DNA from 2 places in the Kitasatospora sp. NPDC051164 genome. Region 1 is predicted to be linked to the other one. Evidence: predicted binding sites of a transcription regulator. Region 1 holds the regulator's gene; the other holds the start of a gene.

The links. Region 1 encodes HspR, which represses chaperone genes until heat shock. Its sites were predicted from a motif close to TTGAGNNNNNNNNNCTCAA; they were not measured.
Region 2: the regulator HspR is predicted to act here: its motif matches at 1,560-1,578, upstream of dnaK (molecular chaperone DnaK).

The regions. Positions count from the first base shown of each region.
Region 1 is NZ_JBITFB010000007.1:317,578-322,225, reverse strand. It holds gene ACIBEC_RS13540 (hypothetical protein) at 42-659, opposite strand; gene ACIBEC_RS13535 (hypothetical protein) at 996-1,148, shown strand; gene ACIBEC_RS13530 (helix-turn-helix domain-containing protein) at 1,232-2,227, opposite strand; gene ACIBEC_RS13525 (heat shock protein transcriptional repressor HspR) at 2,441-2,971, opposite strand; gene dnaJ (molecular chaperone DnaJ) at 2,979-4,139, opposite strand; gene grpE (nucleotide exchange factor GrpE) at 4,363-4,648, opposite strand, start outside.
Region 2 is NZ_JBITFB010000028.1:16,972-21,619, reverse strand. It holds gene ACIBEC_RS34340 (Hsp20/alpha crystallin family protein) at 1-30, shown strand, start outside; gene ACIBEC_RS34335 (DUF2267 domain-containing protein) at 180-602, shown strand; gene ACIBEC_RS34330 (helix-turn-helix domain-containing protein) at 1,129-1,458, opposite strand; gene dnaK (molecular chaperone DnaK) at 1,636-3,486, shown strand; gene ACIBEC_RS34320 (NmrA/HSCARG family protein) at 3,643-4,608, shown strand.

The DNA of each region.
Region 1 (4,648 bases):
TACGGGGAGCCCGGACGGGGAGTCCGGTGGGTGAGCGCTGCTCAGCCGGTGGCGGCGCCGGTCGGCCAGTAGCCGGGGACCGGGGGCTGCTGCCGGGGGACGTTGAACTGCTCGCCGGGGGCGGTCCAGAAGCCCTCCCGGAGGGAGAGCGCCATGCCGGCCCAGTCGAGGGCGGTCTCCACCGTGTGGTTGAGGGCCTCCTGCGACCAGGTGTCGTCGAACACCAGCGGCAGGACGGGGGCGACCTGCTCGATCGTGGCGATCAGCGGGTTGTGGGTGATGGCCTCGTCGACGAGGAGGACGATCGGCTTCCGCAGCGCCGACGCCCACCCCAGCTCCAGGCTCACGCCGGCCGAGAGCGGCGCTCCCACGTAGGCGAACACGAGGTCCGCGGACTGCAGGGCGCGGAAGTCGGACGGAACGCGGGGCTCCGGTGCGCGGCCGGAGATGGTCCAGGCGTCACTGTGGTGCGCGCTGTACACGGCGGCACCGCTGCGGAGCAGGGTGGTGCGAAGCGTCGTCAGCCGCGTCCGGCTGGCGAGCGTCACCACACTGTCGGCCGGTCCGGTCAGCCGCATCAGCGGCGCGGCCAGGAACACACGCGCACGCCGACCCTCGGGGGCCTGGCTGTCGTGGTGACGCAGGTAGGGCTCGGTCATGTCGACTCCGGGGAAAGGCCGACCGGGTGAGAAACGTGGTGCCGGCGGGCGCTGAGGACAGTGGTTTTCGCGTCGGAGACCCGGTGGAGATTTGGGCGGATATTTGACGGTACAGCGGCAAGTTCGCTATCTCCGTGGGACCGTCGGTGGCGAACTGATCGTCTATCAGTGGTCGCGGTTCCGTCCAGCGATCCGCCCTGTCATCTCGATGCCTGGCAGAGAGATGACGCTCGACGGAGCGGCCGGGAGATGACACCCTTGCGGAACGTACGGCATCATGTGGATGCTAGTTCTATTGGTCCGGTTCACAGAGTTCGAGAGAAGGAGGGTGGGTCCGTGTCCGTACGTCGACTCGTCCGTAAGGCCGCGCTTCCGATCCTCATCGGAGTAGCGGTGCTCACCACTGGTCTTCTCTCCTCCGGCGGCGGGCAGGCGGCCACTGCCGACACCGCAATCGTTGCCGTTGCCGACGACCTGCACTGGAACTGAACCTGACAGCGACTCCTGATCGAGGCGGCGCGCGGAACGGCCGGATCCGGTGCCGCGGACGGGGCGCCTCCGTCTTCCGGCTTTCAGTCGGTTTCTGCTCGCGGTGACCGGCCGAGCACATATCCGAGCTGGAAGAGTGAGTCGACGTTGTGCTCCTCTCTCATCTCCGCGATGTGCCGCGCGAGCGTGCGCTCGCTGATGCCGAGCCTCCGCGCGATGGCCCGGTGGTTGGTGCCGGCCAGCATGAGGTCGATGATGGTCTGCCGGAGCCTGGACACCACCTGGTGCGGGACGGCCCGATTGCCGTCGAATTCCAGGGCTCTGCCCCAGCTCCGTTCGAAGACCTCCTCGATCAGGAAGCTGATGACGGCCGGATCGTGGACGAAGGCGGCGGCGCTGTAGTCGGCGGCGACCGGGATGACGGCCACGCGGCGATCCACGATGATCAGCCGGGCGTACGGTTCGTCCAGCGTCCGGAACTGCCACCCTTCTGCCGTCAATTGCGCCACGTAGTCACGTGTTGGCTGGTGGTAGCGGGTGCTCGCGTGGTAAATCGTCCGCATCGAGGCGCCGTGGCGGAGGATTTCCAGGTCTCGTTCCAGAAACGAGGTGAGCATTTCGGCGGGCCTTGGTCCACCGGGCTGCATGGAAAGTCCTTCCAGGACCCCCGGGGCTGCCGACTGTTGGAGCCTCTGATTAATCAGAGCCTTTCCGTGGACATATTCGACCGAGCCGCCGGTGGTGTCCGGGGCGTGGAATGCCTCGGAGAGGTCGCTGAGATCGGCCGGCAGGGAAACTGCTTTTGACAGCAAATCGAGTGCTTGTCGTTGCCATGCCGAACTCAGGCTGCTCGCGAGTTGTGCCGGATCGGCAGCCAGCAGTGCTCCGGGTTCTTCGCTGTCGGGTATGAGTAGCCCGAGATCAAGCAGCTCTTCGAGAGCGGGGCTTCCGGCAGCCGGGCCGGCGTCCGGAGTGATACGACCGTTTTCATTCACGGCCTGCAGGTAGAGCTTTCGGGCGTCCTCGGACAGGATCCGTGATGCGGCAGGTCCCGTCCCTGCGTGCTCTTGCCCACTCATCTTCGGCTCCTAGTGCTGACCGTCACGTAGTCAACGCGATTGTCGTCTGCTGTGGCAAGGATCTTAGGTGGCGGTGATGAGTCGACTGACGAGAGACGCCTTGCCACAGGTAGATCGACGACTTCTGCCTAGGACAGAACTCTCTCACTGCAAAAGTGCCGCCGGCACCCCCCGAACAGGAGGGGGCCGGCGGCGGTGTCTGTGCGGCCGTGGTCAGCGCTTGGGGCGCCAGACGACGAGGGCGCTGGACTGCGGCGTGGGGGGCTGGTACGGGACGAGGTCGCGGCGGTAGGAGGCGTGGACGGCGGCCTCGCGTTGCTGGAGGGCGGCGGCGGCGCCTTCCAGGGAGTCGGCGAGTTCCGCGACGCGGGACCGGAGGGCGGTGACCTGGTTCTCCAGCTCGATGATCCGCTTGATGCCCGCCAGGTTGATGCCCTCGTCCTGGGAGAGCCGCTGGACCTCGCGCAGTTGCTGGATGTCGCGGGAGGAGTAGCGGCGGCCGCGGCCCGCGGTGCGGTCGGGGCAGACCAGGCCGAGACGGTCGTACTGGCGCAGGGTCTGCGGGTGCAGGCCGGACAGTTCGGCGGCCACGGAGATGACGTACACCGGAGTGTCCTCGGTGAGGACGTACGGCGGCGGGGCCGAGGGGGCCCGGCGGGGGCGGCGGTTGCCGTTGCCGGGCAGGCCTTCGCCGATGCCGGGGCCGATCGGGGTGTCGGGGTTGATCGGATTCATCGGGGACATCTGGTCGTCACGCTCCCTTCGCCGCCCGGAAGAGGGCTGCTCGCGGATCGTCGGAGGCGGTGGCCTCGCGGTACTGCTCCAGGGCGTTCAGCGCGTCGCCGGTGACGTGCTGTGGCACCACGACCTCGACGGTGACGAGGAGGTCGCCGCGGGTGCCGTCCTTGCGGGTGGCGCCCTTGCCGCGGGCACGCATGGTGAGGCCGTTGGCGCTGCCCGGGGGCAGCTTGAGCTTCACGGCGGGGCCGCCGAGGGTGGGTACCTCGATGGTGGCGCCGAGGGCCGCCTCGGGGAAGGTGACCGGGACGGTGACGGTGAGGTTGTCGCCCTTGCGGCCGAAGACCGGGTGCGGGTCGACGTGCACGGTGACGTAGAGGTCGCCGGGCTGGCCGCCGCGTTCGCCCTGGGCGCCCTTGCCCTTGAGCCGGATGCGCTGGTCGGCCTGGACGCCGGCCGGGATGCGCACCTGCATGGTGCGGGCGGAGGTGGCCCGGCCGCTGCCGTGGCAGTCGGTACACGGGTCGTCGACGATCATGCCCCGGCCGCGGCAGTCCTTGCACGGCTCGGAGAGCGCGAAGGCGCCCTGGCCGCGGCTGACGGTGCCCGCACCGACGCAGGTGGGGCAGACCCGCGGGGTGGTGCCGGACTTGGCGCCGGTGCCGTTGCAGGTGCGACAGGGGGCCTGGCTGGTCATCCGCAGCGGGACGGTCGCGCCGTCGACCGCCTCCTCGAAGGAGAGCGTCACCTCGGTCTCGACGTCGGCGCCGCGCCGGGGCTGGGCCTGCCGGGTGCCGCCGCGGTTGAAGAGGCCGCCGAAGACGTCGCCGAGCCCGCCGCTGCCGCCGGCGTTCTGGTTGCCGCTGAAGAGGTCGCCGAAGTCGAAGCTGTAGCTGCCGGCACCGCCGGGTCCGCCGCCGGACCGGAAGCCGCCGTTGGCGAAGAGGCTGCGGGCCTCGTCGTACTCCTTGCGGCGCTTCTCGTCGGAGAGGACGTCGTACGCCTCGGAGATGTCCTTGAACCGCTCCTCGGCCTTGGCGTCACCCGTGTTGGCGTCGGGGTGGAACTCGCGCGCGAGTTTGCGGTAGGTCTTCTTGATCTCGGTGGCGGTGGCGTCCTTGGGCACGCCGAGGACCTTGTAGTAGTCCTTCTCGACATAGTCCTTGCCACTCATGCGTCCACCTCGCTTCGCTCGGCAGCCGCTGAGCGGTACACGCGCCCCTTAACGGTTCGCTCGCTGCGCTCGCTCACGGCTCCCGCCACCTCCCGATGTCCATCGTCACTGTGCTGTCAACAGCAAGGGAACGCAACGCCGTTGACAGCGCGCTGCGGAGCCGGCCGCCGTTCTGGCCGGCGTACGACTCCGCAGCGCACTGGTTGTCAGCTGTCACAGGTTGTCAGCTGTCCGAGCCACCGTCGGACTCGTCCGCGTCGCCGGACTTCGCGTCGGCGTCGCCGACGGTCTGGGTGCCCGGCTGGGGCTCCGCGACGGCGACCATCGCCGGGCGGATGATCCGCTCGCCGATGCGGTAGCCGGGCTGGAGGATCTGCACGCAGGTGTCCTCGGTGACGTCCGAGGAGTAGCTGTGCATCAGCGCCTCGTGCATGGTCGGGTCGAAGGGCTCGCCCTCCTTGCCGAACTGCTGCAGGCCCAGCTTGGCGACGACCGTTTCCAGGGACTCG
Region 2 (4,648 bases), on a different contig from region 1:
AGCGGCGACCGCAAGGAGATCCGGGCCTGACCGCGTCCCTGTGCCGTTCCGTGCAGTCCGCACCCCCCCCGCGGCGGGCGGCGCGGACCTGCCCGCAGACGGCGGTTCGCGCAGTGCCGGCCACCGAGGTTGATCGGCCCTGTGCGTCCGTACCCTGGGCCGGCCCGGACCGTGCTGGGATGAAGGGAGGATTCGTGGTGACTCTTCGATGGGAGGCGTTCCTGGACCGGGTCCAGGAACGCGGCGAGTACGACACGCCGCAGGAGGCCGAACGCACGGCCCGCGTCGTGCTGGCCCTGCTCGGCGCCCACCTGGTCGGCGACGTGCGCGCGAGGCTCGCGGCCCGTCTGCCCGAGACCTTCGCCCTGATCCTGCTGAACCCCTTGCAGGCCGCCGAACCGCTCAGTCCCGAACGGTTCGTGCGTGCCACCGCCGCCTGGATCGAGGGCGCCACCGAGAAGACCGCCGTGTGGGACATCGGGGCCGTTCTGTCCACGGTGGCCGACGCCGCCGGCGACGACCTGATGGAGCGCGTCCTGTTCCAGCTCCCGCCCGGCTACGACGTCCTGTTCGGCCGCCCCGCCCCCGGCAACCGACCCTGACCCGCTTTCGTGCCGCCGCCCACGCCGCGGCGGCACGACCCGGAATGCCACCGCCCATGACCCGGCACCGCCCGCCTGATCCAGAGGGTCCGCAGACTCGGCCGCTACCCCGGTGACGGGAGGCCGAACGAGTCCTCGACACGGTCCTGGCCGTCCTCGGCTGCCAGCTCACCGGCGACGAAGGCTGCGAACTGGCCGACACGCTCCCCAGCGGGCCCGCGCCGTCTTCGCCTCGCAGATCCCCTGCCCGAACCCGTCGCCGCGCCCGCCTTCGTCGATGCCGTCGCCCGAGCCCTGAACACCAGCCTCACCATCGCCCGCTGGGACGCCTCCTCCGTCCTGGCCGCCCTCGCGGCTCTCTGGGGCGAGCGGCTCACCGACCGCCTCCTCGCCCACCTTCCCTGCGGCTACGCGTTCCTGTTCGGCCGCGCCGACCTCAATGCCGCAACCTGATTCGACCCGGGCGGGAAACCGCCGCCGGCGCCCGGGTCTGCGAGGTGCCCGCCCGGTGCTGCGCGGATGCGGCTCAACTGCCGTGGGCCCGGTCGCCGCCATGCTGCATGTCCAGGTCGGCCTCCAGTTCCGTGACCCGGGCCTGGAGATCGAGTACCCGGCGCGCCCCTTCCAGGGTCAGCCCTTCGCCGATCAGATTCACCAGGGCCGCGACCCTGTCGATCTCCCGGCGCGAGTACCTGCGCTGGCCACCCGCCGAACGCACCGGCACCACCACGTCCTGTTCGTCCAGCCGGCGCAGAAAGGCCACCTGGACGTGCAGCATGGCGGCGACCTGCCCCACCGCGTAGAGCGCCGCATCCGGGTCGTCGATCGGCAGCACCGCACTCACCTCGCCGCTCACGAAACCTCAACTCCACGTTACAGATTTCCTCCATCCCCAGCCACGCATTGTGTCGCTGGCCTTCCGCAGGCAACGGACTGGCGGACAGCCCCGAGACAGACTTGACATGATGCGGCTCAAGTTTTATGTCTCGATATAGGGAAGTTCTGTGCGTGACCGCGATGAAGGAGGTTGGAGATGACTCGCTCAGTCGGTATCGATCTCGGAACCACGAACTCGGTGGTCTGCGTACTGGAAGGCGGTGAGCCGTCCGTCATCGCCAACGCCGAGGGCACACGCACCACCCCGTCGGTGGTGGCGTTCGGCAAGGGCGGCGAGGTGCTGGTCGGCGATGTCGCCAAGCGGCAGGCAGTCACCAACGTGGACCGTACCGCCCGGTCGGTGAAGCGCCACATGGGCGAGAGCGACTGGTGCTTCCCGGAGAAGGGGGACGTGAACGGCAAGCGCTACACCGCGCAGGAGATCTCGGCGCGGGTGCTGCAGAAGCTGAAGCGGGACGCCGAGTCCTACCTGGGTGAGGACGTGACGGACGCGGTGATCACCGTACCCGCGTACTTCAACGACTCCCAGCGCACCGCGACCAAGGAGGCCGGGGAGATCGCTGGCCTGAAGGTGGCGCGGATCATCAACGAGCCGACCTCCGCCGCTCTGGCCTACGGCCTGGACAAGGAGAACGACCAGACGGTGCTGGTCTTCGACCTCGGCGGCGGCACGTTCGATGTGTCGCTGCTGGAGATCGGAGAGGGCGTGGTGGAGGTGAAGGCCACCTCCGGCGACACCCACCTGGGCGGCGACGACTGGGACCAGCGGATCGTCGACCACCTGGTCCAGCAGTTCAAGAACGGCTACGGCATCGACCTCGCCAAGGACAAGATGGCCGCGCAGCGGCTGCGGGAGGCCGCGGAGAAGGCCAAGATCGAACTGTCCGCCACCACGGAGACCACGATCAACCTGCCCTACATCACGGCCTCCGCCGAGGGCGCGCTGCATCTGGACGAGAAGCTCACCCGCGCCCAGTTCCAGCAGCTGACCGCCGATCTGCTGGAGCGTTGTGAGGGCCCGTTCCACCAGGCCGTCAAGGACGCCAAGATCGAGGTCTCCGGCATCGACCACGTCATCCTGGTCGGCGGCTCGACCCGGATGCCGGCCGTCACCGACCTGGTGAAGAAGCTCACCGGCAAGGACCCGCACAAGGGCGTCAACCCGGACGAGGTCGTCGCGATCGGCGCCGCGCTGCAGGCCGGTGTGCTGAAGGGCGAGGTCAAGGACGTCCTGCTGCTCGACGTCACCCCGCTGTCCCTGGGCATCGAGACCAAGGGCGGCATCATGACCAAGCTCATCGAGCGCAACACCACGATCCCGACCCGGCGCTCGGAGGTCTTCACCACCGCCGAGGACAACCAGTCCTCGGTGACCGTGCAGGTGTACCAGGGCGAGCGCGAGATCGCCGCGTACAACAAGAAGCTCGGCATGTTCGAGCTGACCGGCATCGCCCCGGCCCCGCGCGGCATCCCCCAGGTCGAGGTCACCTTCGACATCGACGCCAACGGCATCATGCACGTCGGCGCGAAGGACCTCGGCACCGGCAGGGAACAGAAGATGACCGTCACAGGCGGCTCCGCCCTGCCCAAGGACGACATCGACCGCATGATCCGCGAGGCCGAGCAGCACGCCGAGGACGACCGCCGCCGCAAGGAAGCCGCCGAGACCCGCAACCAGGGCGAACAACTCCTCTACACCACCGAGAAGTTCCTCAACGACAACCAGGACAAGGTCCCCACCGATGTGAAGAGCGAGGTCGCGATGGCCCTGGCGGAGCTGAAGGAGAAACTCAAGGGCGAGGACACCCCCGCGATCCGCGCGGCGAGCGACAACGTTGCCCAGGTCAGCCAGAAGCTCGGCCAGGCCCTCTACGCCCAGACCGCCCCCGGTGCGCCAGGCGGCGCGACAGGCCAGCAGGGCACGGAGGGGGAGGAGGTCGTAGACGCCGAGATCGTCGACGAGGACGGCCACAAGGGAGGCTCATGACCACTCCACCCAGGCCGAGCAAGAACACCGGAGACCAGCGCCCGCCGGTGGTCATCCGCGACAAGCGGCGCATCGACGCGTCGCCGTCCACGAGCCGGGCATCGTCCCGGTCCGGCGCACACCGTGAGACCCAGGAAGCCCGAGCAGGGAGGAACCATGACGGACATGAGGGAGAAGAAGACCATCACCGTGTTCGGTGCCACCGGCTCCCAGGGCGGTGCGCTGGTCCGGGCGATCCTCGCCGACGAGGACGGTGAGTTCGCGGTCCGTGCCGTCACCCGCACGCCGGAGTCGGACCGTGCCAAGGAGCTGGAGCGGCTCGGCGCCGAGGTGGTGCGGGCGGACATGGATGACCGTACAAGCCTCGTGCCCGCCTTCGAAGGCGCGTACGGCGCTTACCTGGTGACCAATTTCTGGGAGCACATGTCCGCCGCGCGCGAGAAGGCGCAGGCAGCTGCCCTGGCCGCCGCGGCCGGCCACGCCGGTATCCAGCACGCGATCTGGTCCACCCTGGAGGACACCCGCGAATGCATCCCACTCGACGACGACCGCATGCCCACACTGCAGGAGCGGTACAAGGTGCCGCACTTCGACGCCAAGGCCGAGGCCGACCGGTACTTCCTCGACGCGGGTGTCCCGACGACCTTCCTGCGCACCACGTTCTACTGGGAGAACCTGCTCGGGCCCTTCGCACCGCGCCGCGGCGAGAACGGCGTCCTCGAGCTGTCGCTGCCGATGGGCACAAGCCGTCTGGCGGGCATCGCCGTCGAGGACATCGGCCGCACCGCCCTGGCGATCCTCAAACGCGGCACCGACCTCATCGCCGCCACCGTCAGCATCGCCGGCGAGCACCTGACGCTCACCGACATGGCCAAGGCCGTCACCGAAGCACTCGGCGAACCCGTCCAGTACCTACCCCTGACCCCCGACGCCTACCGTGAACTCGACTTCCCCGGCGCCGACGAGGCCGGAAACATGTTCCAGTACTACGCCGACTGCGAGGAGCACTTCACCCGCGCCCGCGACCTGGACGCTGTCCGCGAACTCAACCCGCTGCTCCAGGACTTCGCCACCTGGCTCGCCGTCCACCAGGACCAGCTGCGCGCCGCCATCGGCCCCTGAGCGAGCTGCGACCGCGGCAGGCAGGCCATGGCGGCGTCGA